3 regions of the Providencia sp. PROV200 genome follow, and region 3 is predicted to be linked to each of the others. Evidence: predicted binding sites of a transcription regulator. Region 3 holds the regulator's gene; each other region holds the start of a gene.
The links. Region 3 encodes Fur, which represses iron uptake genes when iron is present. Its sites were predicted from a motif close to ATAATAATGAGAACNACTATCAA; they were not measured.
Positions count from the first base shown of each region.

Region 1 (7,317 bases), 1.3 Mb from region 3:
CATAGCCCAATACTATCGAATATTAATATCACCGTGGCTCCCAACGAATTTATAGCTATTGTCGGGGCATCAGGTGCGGGGAAGAGTACTTTATTACAGCTTATGGCACGCTTTTTAGACCCAACAGCAGGAAATGTGCTCTTTAACTCGGTTCCATTACCACAGCTATCATTTACCAGTTTGAACCGTACAGTTTCCATCGTCATGCAAAACACCCCGCCCTTACCTTGTTCTGTACGTGAAAATCTACAGTTGTTTGCCCCAAATGCCACTGAAGATGAAATGTATCGTTATCTTGATGCACTCAACTTATTACCGCTTGTAAAACAACAACCTAAAGGACTGGATGCCGTAATAGGACAAGATATGCAGCTGTCCGGAGGGGAGGCTCAACGCCTTGCCATTGCACGCGCACTACTATCACCAGCACCTTTATTACTGCTTGATGAGCCAACATCCGCGCTTGACCCACAAAATGCACAACGGGTGCTGAATTTATTGCACTCCGAGCCGCGAACCTGTGTGTTAATTACCCATGACTTAAGCGGCTTAAGCCTAGCAGACCGCGTACTGCTGTTAGACAACGGGAAATTAATTGCACAAGGCTCCCATCAACAACTTGCAATACAGTCAGAACCCTATCAGCAACTTTTACGCGCCCTGGAGGATGATTGTGCTTAGGAGCTTATTGTACACCGTACGTAGTGCCATATTTTGGATGACGTTAAGTGCTGTTTTAGAGGGAGTTAGCGGGTTATTTTTATTTGTTGTAATTTTAGATTGGCACCTTGATACCACAATGCCATTAACGTTTTTCGCTCTTTCGAGTTTAACTGCATTAACCGTCACATTTATAGCCACTCAGAAAGGCTATTTTGCTGGAGGGTTGGTGATGCGTTATCTTGCTACGGCACTTATTCGCCATCTGCCGCTTTCATTACACCCTATAGCAAACAGTAATCAGCTAATTTCAGGGCCTGTTTCACAGGTTATGTCTGTGCCCGCACATTTATTACACCCAATTATCAGTGGGTTAGTCACACCCTGCACTATCGTGATTGGTGCTTTAATCTATCAAAGTATTTTTGGAGTCATTTTACTATTTATAATTAGTATATTATTAATATCCTTACGTTTTTCTGCCACAAAAGTGGCCTCTTTTGAGCAAGCCGTTCATGAATCAGAACAACAAGCAGTAAGTGCGCTCAATCAATATGCCCTCCACCAGCCATTAATTCGTCGCTCAAGTGCTCACCATGAGCAGCTGCATCCTAAACTTGCCTTAATGTCCCAATATCAAACTCAAAGACAGCGACAACGAAGAAGTTTGCCATTTCACTTATTATTTTCATTGATGGTGCAAACCGTATTTATTACGCTCTTTGGGTACGGTATTTATTTAGTTGAACATGCAGAAATGCCATTAAACCTGTGCCTAGCAGGGTTAGTTTTATTAGCTCGCTTAATTGAACCTATATGGTTGCTTTCTCATTTAGACCAATCTATTAGGCAGATGAAAAAAGCAGTTCAACAAATTGAGAAAGCCTTACAGACTCCAGTGCTGGTGTTTCCTTATCGTACATCCCCCCCCAAAATCGATAGCGTTAGCTGTGAACAGCTATCATTTTACAGTGATAATAAAAAATGCATTTTAAAAAATATAAATCTGACTTTTAAAAAACATGCACTTACTGTCATTGTGGGCCCATCAGGCGCAGGGAAAAGTACATTATTAGGCTTACTTGCTCGCTTACAAGACCCAACACAAGGCTGTGTGAATTATGGTAATCAAAATATTAAAACCCTATCACAAGCAGTGTTGTGCGCTAGCCGGGGAGTCTTATTACAAGACAGTCGTTTATTTTACGGTAGCATACGCCAAAATTTGATACTTGATGATAATAATATTGATGACAAGGCAATCAGCACGTTACTAACACAACTTAATTTCACCGCCAATCATGAGTTCTTGGAAAAAGAGGTCGGTGCCGGTGGTATGCAACTTTCTGGCGGTCAAAGGCAACGACTGTGTATTGCGAGGCTAATGTTACAGCATCCTGACATCATTTTAATGGATGAACCAACGGCAAGCCTTGATAACGTCAATACCGCTTCAGTGATAGACCTTATAACTCAAGCCAAACAGCAAACACGGGTCATCGTCACCCACCAGCCCAATCTTGCACGCCAAGCAGACTCTATTGTGTATATGGAGAACGGGAACGTGATCGCTCAGGGGACACACCCCGAATTAATGGCGAATATCCCGTGGTACCAACAGTTTGTACAACAAATACCTAAGACTTAGGCGTCATATTGCTAGCAAGTGCTTATGGCCAAATACTCTCTTTGCCAGAAGCACATCGCTTTATATTAACGCTTACCAAACAACCGGTGCTTAAATTCTTCAATGCGGTGGTTATCTAAACGGTTTTGCATGGTTAAGCTCCAACTTGCAGATAACCCTGCTGAACTTAAAAGGCGCTGATATAACTCTTCATCATAAGGGGCGTGAAATGCAATCATAATGGCTTCTTGTACGGAGATATCACTATTGCGGCTCAATAACGTTAATGGCGCATTTTGACTAACATTACCGGCTTTTATCACACGATACAGCCAACCACATCGCCCATTGTCTTGCATCATTTGTGCAAAATTTTCAATTCCTGTTAAACCATTGAGCTTATAACAAGGGGAACGAGGTTGCGTGACCTGAATGCGCGCATCACCCCAAGCAAAAATATCCCCAATAAATACGTTTTCTTCTGTCATACCCAGCGTTGATATATTTTCTCCAAATGCGGAGGCAACAAATAGATCCGCTAAACCCGGATACGCATTAATCCAAAAATCATAATGGTCACGTGGATAATGGCAAAGAGCTCTATCAGGACCGCCATGAAAGCGTTTTTCAGCTTGTTCATCCCCCTCAAGCCCCAATTGCCCTAACATCAATAGCCCATCGGCCGCCTGCTTATGAATAGCACTGTGCCCACAAGACTGGGTTGCTTGGATTTTACCGATAAAGACTTGGGGAATATATGACATGAACAGTGCTCTCCACTTAGCAAAGTAACAGAGACTTCATCATAAAGAATGCCAACAGAGATAACAATCCGGTGAGGTATAAATAAAAAAGCGCAGCATTAACACTGCTGCGCTTTACGAATAAATTATCTTATAAAATTATTTAGCTTTTGCTGCAAAACGTGCCGCTGCTTCATCCCAGTTCACAACTGACCAGAATGCTTTAATATAATCAGGGCGACGGTTTTGGAATTTCAGATAATAAGCGTGTTCCCATACGTCTAAACCGATGATTGGGTAACCAGATGTGCCTGAAATAGCCTCACCCATTAATGGGTTGTCTTGGTTCGCTGTTGAAACGACAGCTAATTTACCGTCATCTTTCAGAACCAGCCACGCCCAGCCAGAACCGAAACGGGTTGCAGCGGCTTTTTCAAACAGTTCTTTAAATGCATCAACGCTACCGAAATCACGTTCAATCGCAGCTTTCAGTTCGCCTTTTAATTCAGTATTTAATTTCAAACCTTTCCAGAACATGCTGTGATTTGAATGTCCACCTGCGTTATTACGGACAAACGTGCGTTGATCAGCCGGGATTTGGTCTAATTTTTGGATCAGAACATCGATATCTAAACCCGCTAATTCAGGCAGTTTTTCTAACGCTGTATTGGTGTTAGTCACATAGGTTTGATGATGCTTGGTATGGTGGATTTCCATGGTTTGCTTGTCAAAATGTGGTTCCAATGCATCATAAGCATAAGGTAAAGCAGGTAATGTATAACTCATATTATTGTCTCCAGTGACGTAAATACCGCTATGTTTCTCATTTTTACCACAAGGCTCATAGGGTAAACACTTGCGTAACTTCGCACCTTGTGAATAACGATCTATTATAGTTATTTTACTGTTAATGAAAATCATTATCAAACCCATGAGGAATGTATGGATATTTATATTCGCTATGAGAACTTGTTTATTCAGTAACTAATACCAACAACCCCGCCATTTATTTTTCTTTAAATCTATCTTTTATTATATTTTTAGTCTTATATTTTAATTTGACATTTAGCATCAAATGATAATCCTGCAAATCTCATTACAATTAATACGTGATCTTCCGCGCAAAAGAAAAACAAATTTAAAATTCGTGCTTTAGTTAACCATTTTTTGACATAGTATTAACATCTGCAAGGAGATAATAATATGACTCAAATAACTAAACATCCCGTTCCTGCTGAAATTGCAAAAAATGCCCTGATAAACGAACAACAGTATAACGATGAGTACCAACGCTCGATTCAAGACCCTGAAGGATTTTGGGGCGAAAAAGGAAAAATCGTTGATTGGATTAAACCTTACACTCGTGTCAAAAACACCTCTTTTGACCCCGGACATATTGATATCCGCTGGTTCGAAGACGGTACATTAAATTTAAGTGCTAACTGTTTAGATCGCCATCTGGCTGAAAAAGGTGACCAAACAGCGATTATTTGGGAAGGCGATGACCCTTTATCGTCAAAAAATGTCACTTACCGCGAACTGCACCATGATGTTTGTCAGTTTGCTAATGTCCTGAAACAACAAGGTATTCGTAAAGGCGATGTTGTCGCCATTTACATGCCTATGGTTGTTGAAGCTGCAGTCGCGATGCTAGCCTGTGCCCGTATTGGCGCGATACATACGGTCATTTTTGCTGGTTTCTCCCCTGAAGCCGTCTCTGGTCGCGTTATTGACTGTAAAGCGAAGCTCATCATCACCGCAGATGAAGGCTTACGAGCTGGCCGTGCAATTCCATTAAAGAAAAATGTGGATGACGCACTCGCTAGTCCGCAAGTTACTACGGTTTCTCATGTCATTGTTTACCAACGCACAGGCAACGCACCGAGCTGGGTCGAAGGCCGTGACCTCTGGTGGCACGACGTCATCAAAGGGGTCAGTGCAGACTGCCCTCCAGAAGAAATCAACGCAGAAGACCCGCTCTTTATCCTGTACACCTCGGGTTCTACAGGCAAACCTAAAGGTGTTTTGCATACCACTGGTGGTTATTTGGTTTATGCCACACTGACATTCAAGTACACCTTCGACTACCATCCAGGTGAAGTCTATTGGTGTACTGCTGATGTCGGCTGGGTAACAGGTCATAGCTATTTGCTATATGGGCCATTATCCAATGGCGCTAAAACATTGATGTTCGAAGGGGTACCTAATTACCCATCAGTTAACCGAATGAGCCAGGTGGTTGATAAACACCAAGTCAATATCCTTTATACTGCACCAACCGCCATCCGCGCATTAATGGCTGAAGGCGATAAAGCTATTGAAGGTACTGACCGCAGCTCATTACGAATTCTCGGCTCCGTGGGGGAACCCATTAACCCTGAAGCTTGGGAATGGTTCTACAAAAAAATTGGTAATAGCCGCTGCCCAGTGGTTGATACATGGTGGCAAACCGAAACAGGTGGTTTCATGATCACACCACTTCCGGGGGCAACCATGTTAAAACCGGGGTCTGCAACATTACCATTCTTCGGCGTTCGCCCTGCGTTAGTTGATAACCTTGGTGAACCTATCGAAGGCGCCACAGAAGGCAATTTAGTTATTGTCGATTCATGGCCGGGCCAAGCCCGAACCTTATTTGGCGATCACGAACGCTTCGAGCAAACCTATTTCTCAACCTTTAAAGGCATGTACTTTAGCGGTGATGGTGCTCGTCGTGATGAGGATGGTTATTACTGGATCACTGGCCGTGTTGACGATGTACTGAATATTTCGGGCCACCGTTTAGGTACCGCAGAAATAGAATCAGCGCTCGTTGCACATCCGAAAGTGGCTGAAGCTGCCGTGGTCGGTATACCTCACAATATTAAAGGGCAAGCTATTTACGCCTATGTCACGCTAATATCAGGGGTTGAGCCTTCACCTGAGCTATATACTGAAGTTCGCAACTGGGTGCGTAAAGAAATTGGCCCAATTGCCACACCAGATGTTCTTCACTGGACGGACTCTTTACCAAAAACCCGTTCCGGTAAAATCATGCGTCGTATCCTACGTAAAATTGCATCAGGAGACACCAGTAACTTTGGAGATACCTCCACTCTGGCCGATCCAGGTGTTGTCGAAAAACTACTCGAAGAAAAACAGTCTATGAGTATGTCATAACGCTAAAAGGCCAACTCATAGAGGCGGCCTTACATACATCCCAACAAGATAGTTTACTCTAAATAATTCGAGGTGCAGTCAACAATGCTGCAGCTTGAAGTATGACGAGTATAACAGAGGAGAACTCTGATGAATGCTACTGCTTACGAAAAGGTAGAGGATAACACTCGCTTTAAAGAACTGGTTAGGAAACGTAGTCGCTTTTCATGGTTATTATCAATAATAACGCTCGTGCTATATGTTGGATTTATTTTTCTTATCGCTTTTGACCCAAGCTGGCTAGGAACACCGATATCCGAAGGTTCATACATCACAAGAGGGATCCCTGTTGGTATCGGCCTAATTGTCATTTCATTTGTACTCACTGGGCTTTACGTTATCCGAGCCAACGGTGAATACGACCGTTTAACAGCAGAAATTTTAAAAGAGGTAGAAAAATGAAAATATTGCTCTCACTCATTCTCTTTTTTACCTCATCAATGGCGTTTTCTGATGCATTGACAGGGGATGTTGAACGCCAGCCTGTGAATATTCAGGCGATTGTGATGTTCTTACTGTTTGTCGGCTTCACTTTGTATATTACCTACTGGGCGTCAAAAAGAACGCGTTCTCGCTCTGATTACTACACTGCGGGCGGGAAAATTACCGGTTTCCAAAACGGGATGGCTATTGCGGGCGACTTTATGTCTGCGGCTTCCTTCTTAGGGATCTCTGCTCTGGTTTATACTTCTGGCTATGATGGCCTGATTTATTCAATTGGCTTCTTAATTGGCTGGCCGATCATTCTATTCTTAATTGCCGAGCGCTTACGTAATTTAGGTCGTTATACCTTCGCTGATGTCGCTTCTTATCGATTAAAACAAAGACCCATTCGTATTCTATCTGCGGTTGGCTCTCTGGTTGTTGTTGCACTGTACCTTATCGCTCAAATGGTTGGCGCGGGTAAATTGATTGAATTGTTATTTGGTCTCAATTACCACGTCGCGGTTGTTATCGTGGGTATCTTGATGGTGCTATATGTCCTATTTGGTGGCATGTTAGCCACAACTTGGGTGCAAATTATTAAAGCCATCTTGTTATTAGCGGGTGCAACATTCATGGCCGTTATGGTTATGAAGCATGTTGGCT
Region 1 is NZ_CP096307.1:92,749-100,065, reverse strand. It holds gene M1E86_RS00440 (ABC transporter ATP-binding protein) at 1-681, shown strand, start outside; gene M1E86_RS00435 (ATP-binding cassette domain-containing protein) at 689-2,308, shown strand; gene yiiM (6-hydroxyaminopurine reductase) at 2,374-3,051, opposite strand; gene sodA (superoxide dismutase [Mn]) at 3,190-3,816, opposite strand; gene acs (acetate--CoA ligase) at 4,234-6,189, shown strand; gene M1E86_RS00415 (DUF485 domain-containing protein) at 6,319-6,630, shown strand; gene actP (cation/acetate symporter ActP) at 6,627-7,317, shown strand, end outside.
Region 1: the regulator Fur is predicted to act here: its motif matches at 3,935-3,957, upstream of sodA (superoxide dismutase [Mn]).

Region 2 (7,317 bases), 1.1 Mb from region 3:
CCGGGCTAAGCTCATTAACTTGTCACGCGACAACGGTTCCCTTGGATAGGAAACTAATACTTTTAACACCGCGAATTCACCGCTAGTTAACGGCATATTTTCATCGCCTTGGAACATTTCTCGCGTTCCAAGATTTAATTTGAATTTACCAAAGGTAATTATCGCATCATCTTGAGATGGCGCACCTGGTAATTCATTAGCTTGACGACGTAATACCGCACGAATACGAGCTAGCAATTCCCGTGGATTAAAAGGTTTGGGAATATAGTCGTCCGCACCAATTTCTAAGCCAACGATGCGATCCACTTCTTCGCCTTTCGCTGTCACCATAATAATTGGAATTGGGTTATTTTGACTACGTAAGCGACGACAAATTGATAAGCCATCTTCGCCCGGTAGCATTAAATCTAAGACGATCAGGTGAATAGATTCCCTTGTCAGGATTCTGTCCATCTGTTCAGCGTTTGCAGCACTTCTTACCTGAAAACCCTGCTCAGTGAGATAGCGTTCCAGCAGCGCACGTAAACGCATATCATCATCGACGACAAGAACCTTATAACTTTCCTGCATTTTGTAGCCCTCAAGATGTGCATCTTTCAAATTATTTTTTTAATGAATGTAAGTAAAACAATATTAATGCTCACTAATTTACCACTAACATGGGATTTAATGAATCATTTTACACTTCAGAAGGTTAGTGGCCGATAACTTATTTCTAATACAAAATAAGTCACCTGCCCTCCTGGCGTATTTACTGTTATTTCATCATCAACCTGTTTGCCTATCAAGGCTCGCGCTACGGGAGAATCAATTGAAATCCATTGTTTTGTCGGGTTGAATTCATCAGCACCGACGATACGGAATATTCTGATATTTTCATTTTCATCTTCTAGTTTAACCCATGCGCCAAAAAAGACACGGCCTTCTTGGCGAGGATCAGGCTCAATAATTCTTAATTGATCTAGCCTTTTGGATAAAAAACGGATGCGTCTATCAATTTCACGCAACCTTTTTTTGCCGTAAATGTATTCTGCATTTTCTGAGCGATCCCCTTGAGCTGCGGCCTCTGAAACAGATTGAGTCACCCGAGGACGTTCATCCTTCCACAGGTACTTCAATTCTTTATCTAACGCATCCCAACCTTCACGTGTAATTAAAAGACTTTTAGTCATAACCTTCAAATATTAGCCAATGGAACCCATAATTATAATATTTTATAGAACATAATCTGAGACTTTCCTACCAATAGGCTCAAATTCAGTCTGGAAATTCTCGTTACCACCAAGTATAACAGTGCAATAAATTTTTAACTGTTCTTCCAGTAGGTATTTAAACAGTAGGTATTGAAACTCGACATGAATGAAACTCTAAGCCAAATTATTGCAGCGGAACTGCAAGCCCAGCCGAAACAAGTTTTTTCTGCAATCACGCTATTAGATGAAGGAAATACTGTCCCGTTTATTGCGCGTTACCGTAAAGAGGTTACCGGTGGGTTGGACGATACTCAGCTTCGCCAGTTAGAAAGCCGTTTAGGGTACTTGCGTGAATTAAATGACCGTAAGCAAACCATCCTCAAGTCGATAGAAGAACAAGGTAAATTGACACCAGAGCTTGCCTCCGCTATTGACACGACGCTCAATAAAACCGAACTTGAAGACTTGTATCTTCCTTATAAACCAAAACGTCGCACCCGCGGGCAAATTGCTATTGAAGCAGGGCTCGAGCCTTTAGCAGATACCCTGTGGAATGACCCAAGCCAGTCACCTGATGAACTCGCTAAAACCTATATCGATGCGGATAAAGGTGTGGCTGACGTTAAAGGCGCTTTAGATGGTGCTCGCTACATCCTTATGGAACGTTTCGCCGAAGATGCAGCTCTTTTAGCGAAAGTTCGTGACTATATTTGGAAAAATGCCCACCTTGTTTCTGTTGTTGCTGAAGGTAAGCAAGAAGAAGGGGTGAAATTTAGTGACTACTTTGAACATCACGAACCCGTTGCTCAGGTGCCTTCTCACCGAGCCCTTGCGATGTTCCGTGGTCGTAACGAAGGTATTTTACAGCTTTCATTAAACTGTGACCCTCAGTTCGATGAACCGCCAAAAGAGAGTTACTGTGAAGAAATTATTACCCGCCATTTAGATGTTCGTTTAAACAATGCGCCTGCTGACCAATGGCGTAAAGCCGTGATCAGTTGGACATGGCGCGTCAAAATATTACTGCACTTAGAAACCGAAGTGATGAGCTCACTGCGCGAAAAAGCTGAAGAGGAAGCTATTAACGTGTTTGCGCGTAACCTCAGTGACTTACTGATGGCGGCGCCAGCGGGAATGCGTGCCACCATGGGCTTAGACCCTGGCTTGCGTACTGGGGTAAAAGTAGCAGTCGTCGATGCGACAGGTAAATTAATTGCTACCGACACGATTTACCCACATACCGGGCAAGCCGCAAAAGCAGCAACCATCGTGGCCGCACTTTGCCAAAAACACAATGTTGAATTAGTGGCAATTGGTAACGGCACCGCTTCTCGTGAAACGGAACGTTTCTTTGCTGAAGTCCAAAAACAATACCCTGAAGTCACTGCACAGAAAGTGATTGTCAGCGAAGCTGGGGCTTCTGTTTATTCGGCCTCTGAACTTGCAGCGCTAGAGTTTCCAAGCTTAGATGTGTCGTTGCGCGGTGCCGTATCCATTGCTCGTCGCCTACAAGACCCGCTGGCTGAATTAGTGAAAATTGACCCTAAATCCATTGGGGTTGGCCAATATCAACATGATGTCAGCCAAACACAATTAGCGCGTAAACTCGATGCAGTCGTCGAGGACTGTGTAAACTCGGTTGGTGTTGATTTGAATACCGCTTCCGTTGCCTTACTGACTCGCGTTGCCGGTCTAAGCAAAATGATTGCGCAAAACGTGGTAGATTGGCGTGACCAAAATGGCCAATTTAGTGATAGAAAGCAGTTGCTCAAAGTTGCACGTCTTGGGCCAAAAGCCTTTGAACAATGCGCGGGCTTCTTACGTATCACTGATGGTAAAAACCCGTTAGATGCTTCTACTGTTCACCCTGAAGCTTACCCGATTGTTGAAAAAATTCTTGAGTCTGTCCGCCAGCCACTCAAAGAAATTATGGGTAACTCACAAGTCCTTAATGCCTTGAGCCCACGTGATTTCACCACTGAGCAATTCGGGGTTCCAACCGTCACTGATATCATTAAAGAGTTAGAAAAACCGGGGCGTGACCCACGTCCTGAGTTTAAAACTGCCACCTTCGCCGAAGGTGTCGAAACCATGAATGACCTGACTTCTGGCATGATTTTAGAAGGTGCAGTCACCAATGTGACCAACTTCGGTGCTTTTGTGGATATTGGTGTTCACCAAGACGGTTTAGTTCATATTTCTTCACTTTCAAATAGTTATGTCGAAGATCCACACAAGGTGGTAAAAGCAGGCGACATTGTAAAAGTCAAAGTGTTAGATGTGGACATTGCACGCAAACGTATTGCACTAACGATGCGTTTAGATGAACAAGCGGGGGATTCTAATAGTTCTCCTCGCCGTGCAGCCCCTGAACAGGATAAAAATACACGTAAAGCGCCTCAATCAAGAGGTAACTCACGCCAAAACAACGCATCTTCGGGTAACAGTGCCATGAGTGATGCCCTTGCCGCGGCATTCGGTAAGAAACGTTAACTTTCTTTATAGGCATCGCAATGTACCTATTGTGGTGCCTATTTCAATAAATAATGCTGTTATTGATTAAATCAAACAATGTATTGAGTATAATTCAGCCCCCTTCCCTTCACTGACTCCACCATTAATTTCGCTAGCGGAACACCGTAAACTCAATGCTTCGTTGATCCACATCAAGTCAAATTGACGAAAAAAGAGGCTAAATATAACAAAAGGTGGATGATTATGATTCTCATTGTTAATTAGATTTATTTTTGTTTGGCGACCTTATTTACCTGAGCAATTGCACTCTTTAACAATTGTCATCGATATCATTATTAATTAAATGATTAGGAAGACACTATGGCAATACTTCCTCAATGCAGTTACAAAATACTTGGTTTCTCTCCAGAAATCAGCCCTGCATACCGACAAAAACTACTCTCACTCGGTTTACTTCCGGGTTCTGTCTTTAAAGTGGTGCGCTTAGCGCCTTTTGGTGATCCTGTTCAAATAGAAACTCACCGCGTCAGCTTAGTGCTGCGTAAAAAAGATCTTGCTCTACTCAATCTAGATGAAGCGACCACCGTTTAAGTATTTCTTTTTTATTATTGGCAAACACTATGAAACGATTAACTATCGGCTTAATTGGTAACCCCAATGCAGGCAAAACGACCTTATTCAACCAGCTCACAGGGTCAAGGCAGCGGGTCGGTAACTGGGCGGGGGTCACTGTTGAACGAAAAGTGGGCCGCTTCCATACAGATGACCACAAAATCGAGCTTGTTGACCTACCCGGCACCTATTCTTTGACCACCATTTCTGAGCAAACCTCTCTTGACGAACAAATCGCCTGCTACTTTATTTTAAGTGGTGAGGCAGACATGCTCATTAATGTTGTCGATGCATCCAACTTAGAGCGTAACCTCTACCTGACATTGCAATTAGTCGAGTTAGGCGTTCCATGTATTGTCGCCTTGAATATGTTGGATATCGCTCAAAGCCAACATATTGATATTAATATTGCTGAGTTAGAAAAACAGCTCGGTTGTCCTGTGATCCCAATGGTTTCAACTCGAGCAACGGGTATCGATAAACTGAAAAAAACCATTGATACACATCCACAAAACAACCAACAAGCTCTTGTAGAGTATCCAGCACAATTATTACAAGCTGTAGATTCATTATCTGAACAAATTTCAGCACAACAATTTAGCCACCAGCAACGCCGCTGGTTAGCATTGCAGATCCTCGAAGGGGATATCTATAGCCGCCAACGCGCAGAAATATCTGAAGGACAATTGCTGGCGATACGCCAAACACTGAAAGAAAGCTTAAACGAAGAACCCGAATTACTCATTGCCGACGCACGTTATCAATCTATTGCGACCATTTGCAATGCTGCGATTAACAATAGTGCCGCTGAACCAAATCGACTAACACAATCACTGGATAAATTTATTCTGAGCCGTTGGCTCGGTGTACCTATTTTCTTGTTTGTGATGTATTTGATGTTCGTTTTAGCCATCAACATCGGTGGCGCCTTACAACCCTTCTTTGAAGGTGCGTCAGAAGCGATATTTATTCATGGTATTCAGTGGGTTGGTGCCTACTTTAGCTTCCCTGATTGGCTAACTATTTTCCTTGCCCAAGGTGTTGGTGGCGGTATTAACACGGTTTTACCGTTAGTGCCACAAATTGGGATGATGTATCTGTTTCTTTCAATACTGGAAGATTCGGGCTATATGGCGCGAGCTGCTTTCGTGATGGACCGCCTCATGCAAGCCTTAGGTTTACCGGGTAAATCTTTCGTGCCTTTGATTGTCGGTTTTGGCTGTAACGTACCGTCGATTATGGGCGCACGCACGCTCGATGCACCGCGCGAAAGGCTAATTACGGTCTTAATGGCACCGTTTATGTCTTGTGGTGCAAGGCTGGCCATTTTCGCCGTTTTTGCTGCCGCTTTCTTTGGCAAAAATGGAGCAAGTGTAGTCTTTTCTCTCTATATTTTAGGGATTGTTGTCGCTATCTTAACTGGGTTACTACTCAAACATACCCTGATGCGTGGCGAAGCCTCTCCATTTATTATGGAGCTTCCAGTTTACCATGTACCGCACATCAAAACACTGCTGATTCAAACATGGCAACGCCTCAAAGGCTTCGTAGTGCGCGCAGGTAAAGTTATCATCGTTGCCAGTATCTTTATTGGCGCATTAAATAGTTTCTCATTCTCTGGTAAGCCCGTTGATAATATTAATGACTCCGCACTGGCTTCTGTCAGTAAAGTGATAACCCCTGCTTTACAGCCAATTGGCGTGCATGCTGATAACTGGCAAGCAACTGTTGGGTTGATTACCGGGGCGATGGCCAAAGAGGTGGTAGTGGGTACACTAAACACCCTGTATACCGCTGAAGCCATTACTTCTGAGCCGTTTGATGCAGAATCTTTCAACTTATGGGAAGAGCTGGGAGATGCGGTTTCTGAAACTTGGGATAGCTTAAAAGAGACCTTTACCTTAAGCGCGTTATCGAACCCTATCGAAGCTAGTAAAGGCGATGGAGAGATGGAATCCGGCTCAATGGGCACCATGGCCGCGAAATTTGGCTCAGGGGTTGCAGCCTATAGCTACCTGATCTTCGTCTTGCTGTATGTGCCTTGTGTCTCGGTGATGGGGGCTATCGCACGTGAAACCAACAAAAGTTGGATGAGCTTCTCCATTCTATGGGGCTTGAATGTGGCTTATAGCCTTGCAGCTCTGTTTTACCAAGTCGCCACATTCAGTGAACACCCACAAAGTAGCTTGATTACTATAGCCGCGGTTGTTCTGTTCAACCTTGCCTTGTTCATATTCTTACGTCGCATGCGTAGCCGCGTAACCTTGAACATCAAAAACAGAACCGCCGAGCAATGTTCTGGCTGTTCAAGCGATGCTTGCCACTAAGGAATAAAACGATGACCAGCTTGCTACAGGTAAGAGATTTAATCGCCTTATATGGGCAAGCTGACATCGCGCTACTCAGTGAGCAGCTAAATACACCAATTCCATTGATTCAAGCGATGGTTGAGAAGCTCGTCAGCTTAGAGAAAATTGAACAAGTTGATATCAGTGCTTGTTTAACAGGCAGTAGCTGTAAAGGCTGCCCTGAAAGCACTGATTGCACTCATTTTGTGTATAAAATCAAATAATAAGCACACCACAAAAAAAATCAGCCTCGAATTAGGCTGATTTTTTTATTTATTCCTCAATACGACTTTGAAAATCCAACAGGTATTCACAAAACTCATCAGGATGAGAAATAAATGGCGCGTGAGCGCTATTGCGCATAATCACGGATGGCGAATTCGGATACAGCTCATCTAAACTTGGTACTATTTTGCGCGGTACCAAGCCATCGAGATAGCCATAAATGCGTAAGAAGGGGATCGGTAACTGTTTTAATTCCTCGCGCAAATCTTCGGTACGCAATGATTCAAGCCCTGCATTTAATGTTTCAACCGTTGGAATAGGCTGTTCGAGTACCACAGATTTCAAGGTTTTTGCGTCGTTTCTGGCGCTTTCTGTCCCTAATGTCTGCAATGCTAAAAAACGCTCGACTGTGCGATGAAAATCGGCCGAAAGTTGCTGCTCGAAACCCAATAAAACCTCTGGCC
Region 2 is NZ_CP096307.1:249,605-256,921, reverse strand. It holds gene ompR (two-component system response regulator OmpR) at 1-570, opposite strand, end outside; gene greB (transcription elongation factor GreB) at 687-1,172, opposite strand; gene M1E86_RS01160 (Tex family protein) at 1,356-3,686, shown strand; gene feoA (ferrous iron transporter A) at 4,029-4,259, shown strand; gene feoB (Fe(2+) transporter permease subunit FeoB) at 4,289-6,607, shown strand; gene M1E86_RS01145 (FeoC-like transcriptional regulator) at 6,619-6,852, shown strand; gene bioH (pimeloyl-ACP methyl ester esterase BioH) at 6,902-7,317, opposite strand, start outside.
Region 2: the regulator Fur is predicted to act here: its motif matches at 3,906-3,928, upstream of feoA (ferrous iron transporter A).

Region 3 (7,317 bases):
AAGCGTCTTGTTTTAGTTTATCTTTTAATACGGTAACTTTTTCTGAATGATGAGCTGGATTTTTAACTTGTGCTTGACCAGATAAAATCCCACCTTTTTTAATCGATAAACTGCTGTAATGGATAGTACCGTGGATTTCTCCATTATTTTCAATACTGATAGTATCAGAGTGGCATTCACCTTCAATACGCCCATTTACCACCAGTTCTTTGCAGGTGATATTTCCTGTCACTTGGCCGTTTAACATGACTTTAACCGTATTATCTTTTCCGGTTATATTCCCAATGACTTTTCCATAGATATGCACTTGCTCATTAGAGGTTATATTTCCTTCAAAAACAACGTCCCTAGAGATAATTGTATTCGTTTTTTCTTCACTAATCGTTGGGGTTGATAGTGTGACTTGTTCTTCTATCTTTACAGTCACTTCAGGCTCATGACTTACCGAAGGGGGAGTCGCTGTAGGCGCGGGCTTGTTTTGTCTTTTGGTGAACATTTTACTTACCTTTTTTTGATTGAAGTGTACGATCAAGAACAGTATTGATAATGCAAACGAAAATAAGGCGCTAGTTAAATAACTAAAGAACCACCCTATTAAAGTAAGAAACCAGAAGAAAAAACTTGTATTGAGAAAAAGATATGTTTTTTTCATCAGTTAATCTCTTACAAATTGCTAAAGTACTCAATAAGTTTAGCCAATAAATACAATTACACATTTAAATTGTACGTTAACTTTATGACTACATTTGAATCACTAACTCTCTAATTTAGAGTTAAAATTATAGTAAGGTAATTAAATAATTTTAAATAGTATGAAATGATAGAAATCATCTATGATGTTATTTATATACCACATTGATTGGTAAAGCATAATTCTAGATAACAAATTATAATTATCCGTGAAATAATATAAAGATTTTGATTTGAATTGCAACTATTAAGGTTTTTAATAAAATTCGTATTATCGGCGAGATCTAGTGGTAAATAGTTATGTTTAGGTTATTCACTAGGAATTATCACTAATAGAGTGTAAGAGTATCAATACTTAAAATAAAAAACCCCGATAAAATTGTTTTATCAGGGTTTTGGCATTTTTAACCATTACGTTTCATCAACGATGGTTGAATACTGTTACTCTTTGGCTTCGTGTGCGTCAGCATTGTCACGGCAATCGCCATCTGCGCAATGACCATATAGATATAAACTATGGTTAGATAGTTTAATGCCATGGCGAGCAGCGATATTTTTTTGGCGGGTTTCAATGGATTCGTCAGTAAACTCAATCACTTTTCCACAATCTAAACAGATTAAATGGTCATGGTGATGTTGCTGGGTTAATTCGAATACAGATTTACCACCCTCGAAGTTGTGACGGGTAACGATACCGGCATCATCAAATTGGTTCAATACGCGGTATACGGTTGCTAACCCGATCTCTTCACCCATATCGATCAGCTTTTTATAGAGATCTTCCGCACTGACGTGGTGGCACTCAGGCTCTTGAAGTACTTCCAAAATTTTTAATCTTGGAAGAGTGACTTTGAGTCCAGCATTTTTCAATGCTTTATTGTTGTCTGTCATGCGGGTTTTGTCCTGTATCTTAAATCATAAATTTAACAATAATGAGACATTTTTAACATCAATACAGTTGTCTTCTAAACTGATTTACAATTATAGGCATGGAAAATAAAAATAGAAACCATGCATTGTCTCATTATTTTGATAATCTCGTGAGAACCTATCCTATTAGGATACCTTATCGGTTATTTTAGATTATGCCACTGGCTTAGATGATTCATTTTGTGCAAAACAGTGGCGTAACCTATGGGTAAGGGTTCTTTACATGACCTATTAGCCTAAAATTTCAGCTAAAGACATTTCTTCAGAGATTTGTTTTACCCATGCATCAACACGTTCATCAGTTAGCTCAGGTTGACGATCTTCATCAATCGCTAAACCAATAAAGTGGTTGTCATCTGCCATGCCTTTGGATACTTCAAAGTGATAACCTTCAGTTGGCCAATGACCAACAATAACTGCACCACGAGGTTCGATAATATCGCGGATCGTACCCATTGCATCACAGAAATATTCAGCGTAGTCTTCTTGGTCTCCGCAACCAAATAAGGCGACAAGTTTACCTTCGAAATCAATTTCTTCGAGAGTAGGGAAGAAATCATCCCAATCACATTGGGCTTCACCATAATACCAAGTTGGAATACCGAGAAGTAGAATGTCAAAAGCTTCAATATCTTCTTTGCTACATTTTGCGATATCGTGAACTTCTGCTACATCTTTGCCTAATCTTTCTTGGATCATTTTGGCAATATTTTCTGTGTTACCTGTGTCACTTCCGAAGAAAATGCCTATGACTGCCATAAAGTGATTAACCTCTTGTTTTTCTAAGAGAGCTAGAGGTGATAACTCGCCTTCTAGAGCCCATTTAGAACGAAAATAGATAGAATATTACGCCTTATTTTGGCGAAAAAATGTTGCTAAGTCTGTCAAATTTGTGTGATTTACCAAGATAACGCTATTTGAGTATTGATGTATCAACATGCTCAAGTTGTGACATTAAAATTTCTTCGATCAATTCACTACGGCTTATATTTTTATCTTCAGCTAACTGATTCAATACCGCGACAGCTTCTTCGTTCAGTTTCAATTCAACTCTGCGCAATCCTTTCACTTTATCTCGTTTCAGTTGGTTGCGTTTGTTGATCCTTAATTGTTCATCCCGTGATAGCGGGCTTGTTTTAGGTCGCCCAGGCCTTCGTTCCTCAGCGAACAAATCTAGCGTAGTTCGGTCTGTTTGTTCTTTTGCCATGTTTATAACTGCTAAAAGGGTGTGCCAGTAATTCAGCGCGCCATGATACCCTAGCTAATTCCCTTGTGCTATAGCTTCATCTATCATGATTTGGTTTAATTGGTTGTAAAATGAGCACTTTTAGTAAAAAAGCACCACTTGCCATAGACGTGATGCTTTTTTATCCATGTTATTGCGTTTGTTGGTACCATAAATTGGCGTATAAGCCATTTGAGTTGAGTAAGTTTTCGTGAGTATCCATCTCGTGTACTTCTCCTTGGCAAATCACACATATCCTATCAGCGTGCATAATCGTATTTAGCCGATGAGCAATGCTAATGACGGTTCTTCCTTGAGTAATTAATGGCATATTTTCCATAATGGCGGCTTCTGACTCGTAATCGAGAGCGGAAGTTGCTTCATCGAGAATTAAAATATCGGGTTCGGTGAGCAACGCACGCGCAAGTGCAATTCGTTGACGTTGACCACCTGAAAGATTCGATCCTTTTTCTGATAAGGGATAATTAAAATTATCAGTCAATGTCATGATAAATTCATAAGCACCAGCCAATTTTGCAGCGTGAATAACTTGTTCGTCAGTCGCTTGTGGATGACTTAATCGAATATTATCAGCGATAGACCCGACGAATAAGGTACTTTCTTGTAATACGACGCTCATTTTTCGGCGTAATGAAACGGTATCTGCGACCGCGAGATCCATACCATCAACAATAACTTGCCCATGTTGTGGGACATAAAGCCGTTGTAATAATTTTGTTAGGGTACTTTTCCCGGAACCTGAAGGGCCGGTAATGCCAATAAATTCACCTGCATTAACCGTTAATGACAAATTATTGAGAACTTCGGGCGTATCAGGCTGATAACGAAAACGGATATTTTGAAACTCGATTTTTCCGTGAATATTTGACGTATTTGCAATCCCCTTGCGTTCATTTTCTATAGGTTCATCAAGAATATCTCCCACTCGACGTAGGGAAATGATGGTGTGTTGGAAGTCCTGCCAAACTTGGGCAAACCGCAATACGGGTTGTGTAACATGCGCACTTAGCATATTAAATGCCACTAATTCACCAGGCGAAATCCCGCCATTTAATACCTCTTTGACACCCACCCATAAAAGAATTGCGGTAGTTATTTTGCTCACGAATGTCATTAATTGGGAGGCCACTTCACTGCGCATTGAAACTTTAAAGCTTTGAGTCAGCTGTTTGCTAAATATTTTTTTCCAACGTTGATTAAAGTATTTTTCTGTCGCGGTCGTTTTTATGGTTTCAATCCCCGTAATACTTTCAGTGAGAAATGTGAGACCATTTTCATCGGCTTGATAGGATTTTTCAGTTTGCTGGCGAATAATTGGGCCTAGGATCATCCATAAAACAAAAAATACCCCCATAGAGCCTAATAAAATCCACGCCATCAAACTACTGTAGGAAAATAAAACAGCGACAAAAAGAATGACAAAGATAAAGTCTATAAATAGCATGAGCGTTGAACCCGTTAAAAATTGCCTTATATGGGCTAATTCACGGATCCTTGCGATAATTTTACCTGTTGGCCTTAGTTTAAAATAATTTAAAGGTAAGGCCATTAAATGGCGATAAATTTTGCCTGATAATTCAGCACCGATCTGGCTGCTACTATGACTAAAAATTTTATTACGAATAAAGCCATATATCGGCTCTGCAACCGCAATGGCAAAAATCGCCAACGCAATAACATGTAAATTTGAAAGGCTTCGACCAACCAACACTTTGTCGATTAAGTTTTGAAATAATAAAGGGCTAATTAAGGCGAAAAGCTGAATAATGGCAGAGAGAATAAAAATATTTCGTAATTTAACATGTTGCCGAAAAATAGAGGGGATAAACCAACTAAAGCCAAAGGCTTTTTTTTGCTCGGACTCTAGTTGTTCTTTAATGAGTAATACGTCAAATTCAGTATCTGGAAGTGCACCAGAGTTATGAATGGGTTCCTGTTTGTCATTAATAGGGTTTATGAGTGCCAATTCATTTTCTTGGCTAATTACTTGCCAAAAACCATCTATATAGATTAAAGCAGGCAAAGGCAACGTGCTTAATTGTGCATATTGCGCGGTAATAAGCTCGGTTTCATACCCTAATGTATGTGCACATTCTCTAATTTCCCACTCAGTAGGGGATAAAGTTTGCATACCAATTGCATGCCTGAGTTGATCAGATGAAACAGTGTTTTGGTAATATTTAGCCACCCAAACTAAGGCATCCAAGCCATGATTATTTAACTGTTCCATCGATTATTTCTCCCTCATCGCGTTTGAGGTGTATTCATTGATTGGGCTAAGTAAGTAATCAATAATACGGCGTTTATCTGTTTTTATTTCTGCCACAATGGATAAACCGGGTGTCAGTTCAATAGACTCACCATCAACTACTAGTTCTTTTTGGTTAAGACCGATTTGCCCTAAGAACACTAATCCAAGATTTTCATCGAGAGTACTGTCACGAGAGACGGAAATCACTTCCCCTTCAACTGTGCCATAACGAGTGTAAGGGAAAGCATCTATTTTCACCTCTGCTCTTAACCCTTCATGGATGAACCCAATATCTTTATTCAAAATTTTAATTTCAGCTAATTGAACATCATTGTTAGGTACTACAGCCATTAACTGCTGTGCGGGTTGTAGCACTGCACCTAAAGTGTGTGTGGCAAGTTGTTGTATCGTGCCATCAACGGGAGCCCGTATGATTTCTAATTGGTTTCTTTCTTTATTTTTTAATAATTCTTGTTCAAGAGAAACTCGCTTAAAGTCGGCTTGTTTGTATTTTTCATCCCACTCTTGGTTTTTTTGTGCTTTCATTCTGCCCATCTTTTCATTTAAGGCGTGATGCTGGCTTTTTAGAATTGATAACTCAGATAATTTGGTGACTTTTTCTTTTTTAGCGATTAATAGTTCCCGCTCTTGTTCTAAAAACTCTTTCTGGCTGATTAACTGCTTTTCTGTTAACGAATGGTGTGCATCAAGGCGCTTTTTGATGTTCACAATGAGGGAGTTGATGGTTAGTAATTCATCTTTTCTAGCTTGTTGATTAACAATATTTAATTGAATTTCATTGTTAAGTTCATTAATTAATGAATCAAATTCTATTTTTTGTGTTTGATAGCTAGCCCGTGTATTGTTCTGTTCTGTTTCAGTTAATTGACTAAATAAAGGCAACTGCTCAAGGGGCTGTTGTGAAATCAATGATTGATAAATTAATATTTCAGATACATGGAAATTATGCTGATAATTTAAACTTAGAATATCTTGGTCAACGCCGAGCACATTGACAGTGATTAAAGGATCCCCTTGTTTCACGATTTGCCCATCAGTAACATGAATGTGTTCTAAACGACTTAATTCAAACGCTTGAATTAACTGTGTTCGTCCCGAAACAATTAGTTTGCCCTGAGTTGTTGCTTGAATATCCAACTTGCCAAAAAATGACCAAGTTACAGCAAGAAAAACGCCTATACCAATAGAAATAGCGACATAGAGAGCCAAATAAGACGGAGGTGTCTTTAATATCGCTAAGTGTGAAGGCAAAAAGCTGTTATAACGGTTTTTGTCTAATCGATGTTTCATTTTACGTCCATGTCTGATTTCAGAGACTGCTGTAGAGTCCACAAGTGTTTATAAAAATTACCTTGTTCAATAAGTTGCTGGTGGCTACCTTGCTCAATGATTTCCCCATTTTTCATCACAATGATCCGCTGGTGATGGCGAATAGTTGATAAGCGATGAGCGATAGTGATGATGGTTCTTCCTTTTGCAATGATATGCATATTTTCTTGAATAACGGCTTGGGACTCGTCATCTAATGCGCTAGTCGCCTCATCAAATATAATTACTCTCGGGTTTGAGAGTAGTATCCGAGCAATTGCAATACGTTGGCGTTGACCGCCAGAAAGGGATGTTCCTCCCTCGGCAAGAACGGTGTCGTAACCTTTTGGCAATTTCAAAATAAAATCATGTGCTCCCGCCATTTTGGCCGCATGAACGACTTCGTCCATGGAAGCATCCGGTGAGGTTTGAGCAATATTGTGAAAAACGGATTGGCTGAATAAAAAATTCTCTTGCAGCACAATGCCAATTTGTTGACGAAGGGAGTGTAAGTTAATCGCGGATATGGGCGTGTGATCCACAAAAATGGTGCCACTCTCTGGGGTATAGAGCCGTAGTAACAATTTAGCAAGGGTACTTTTACCTGACCCGGAAGTACCAACAATACCAATAGTTTCACCCGCTTTAATATTTAAATTAAAGTTTTTTAGAACAAATGGCATGTTAGGTTGGTAGCGGAACGAGATATTCTTTAAATTTAAGTGCCCTTGAAGAGGCAATTTATTTTCTTGCTGAGACTGTTCAATAGGTAAGTTGATAATTTGGGAAAGTTTTTCGATAGCGACACGGGTTCGAATGTAATCCCCCCACAGTTTAGTGAGTTTGATGAGAGGCTGGTTAGCATGATTAA
Region 3 is NZ_CP096307.1:1,371,919-1,379,235, forward strand. It holds gene M1E86_RS06095 (bactofilin family protein) at 1-496, opposite strand, end outside; gene fur (ferric iron uptake transcriptional regulator) at 1,132-1,581, opposite strand; gene fldA (flavodoxin FldA) at 1,852-2,379, opposite strand; gene ybfE (LexA regulated protein) at 2,534-2,827, opposite strand; gene M1E86_RS06115 (type I secretion system permease/ATPase) at 2,997-5,096, opposite strand; gene M1E86_RS06120 (HlyD family type I secretion periplasmic adaptor subunit) at 5,100-6,428, opposite strand; gene M1E86_RS06125 (type I secretion system permease/ATPase) at 6,425-7,317, opposite strand, start outside.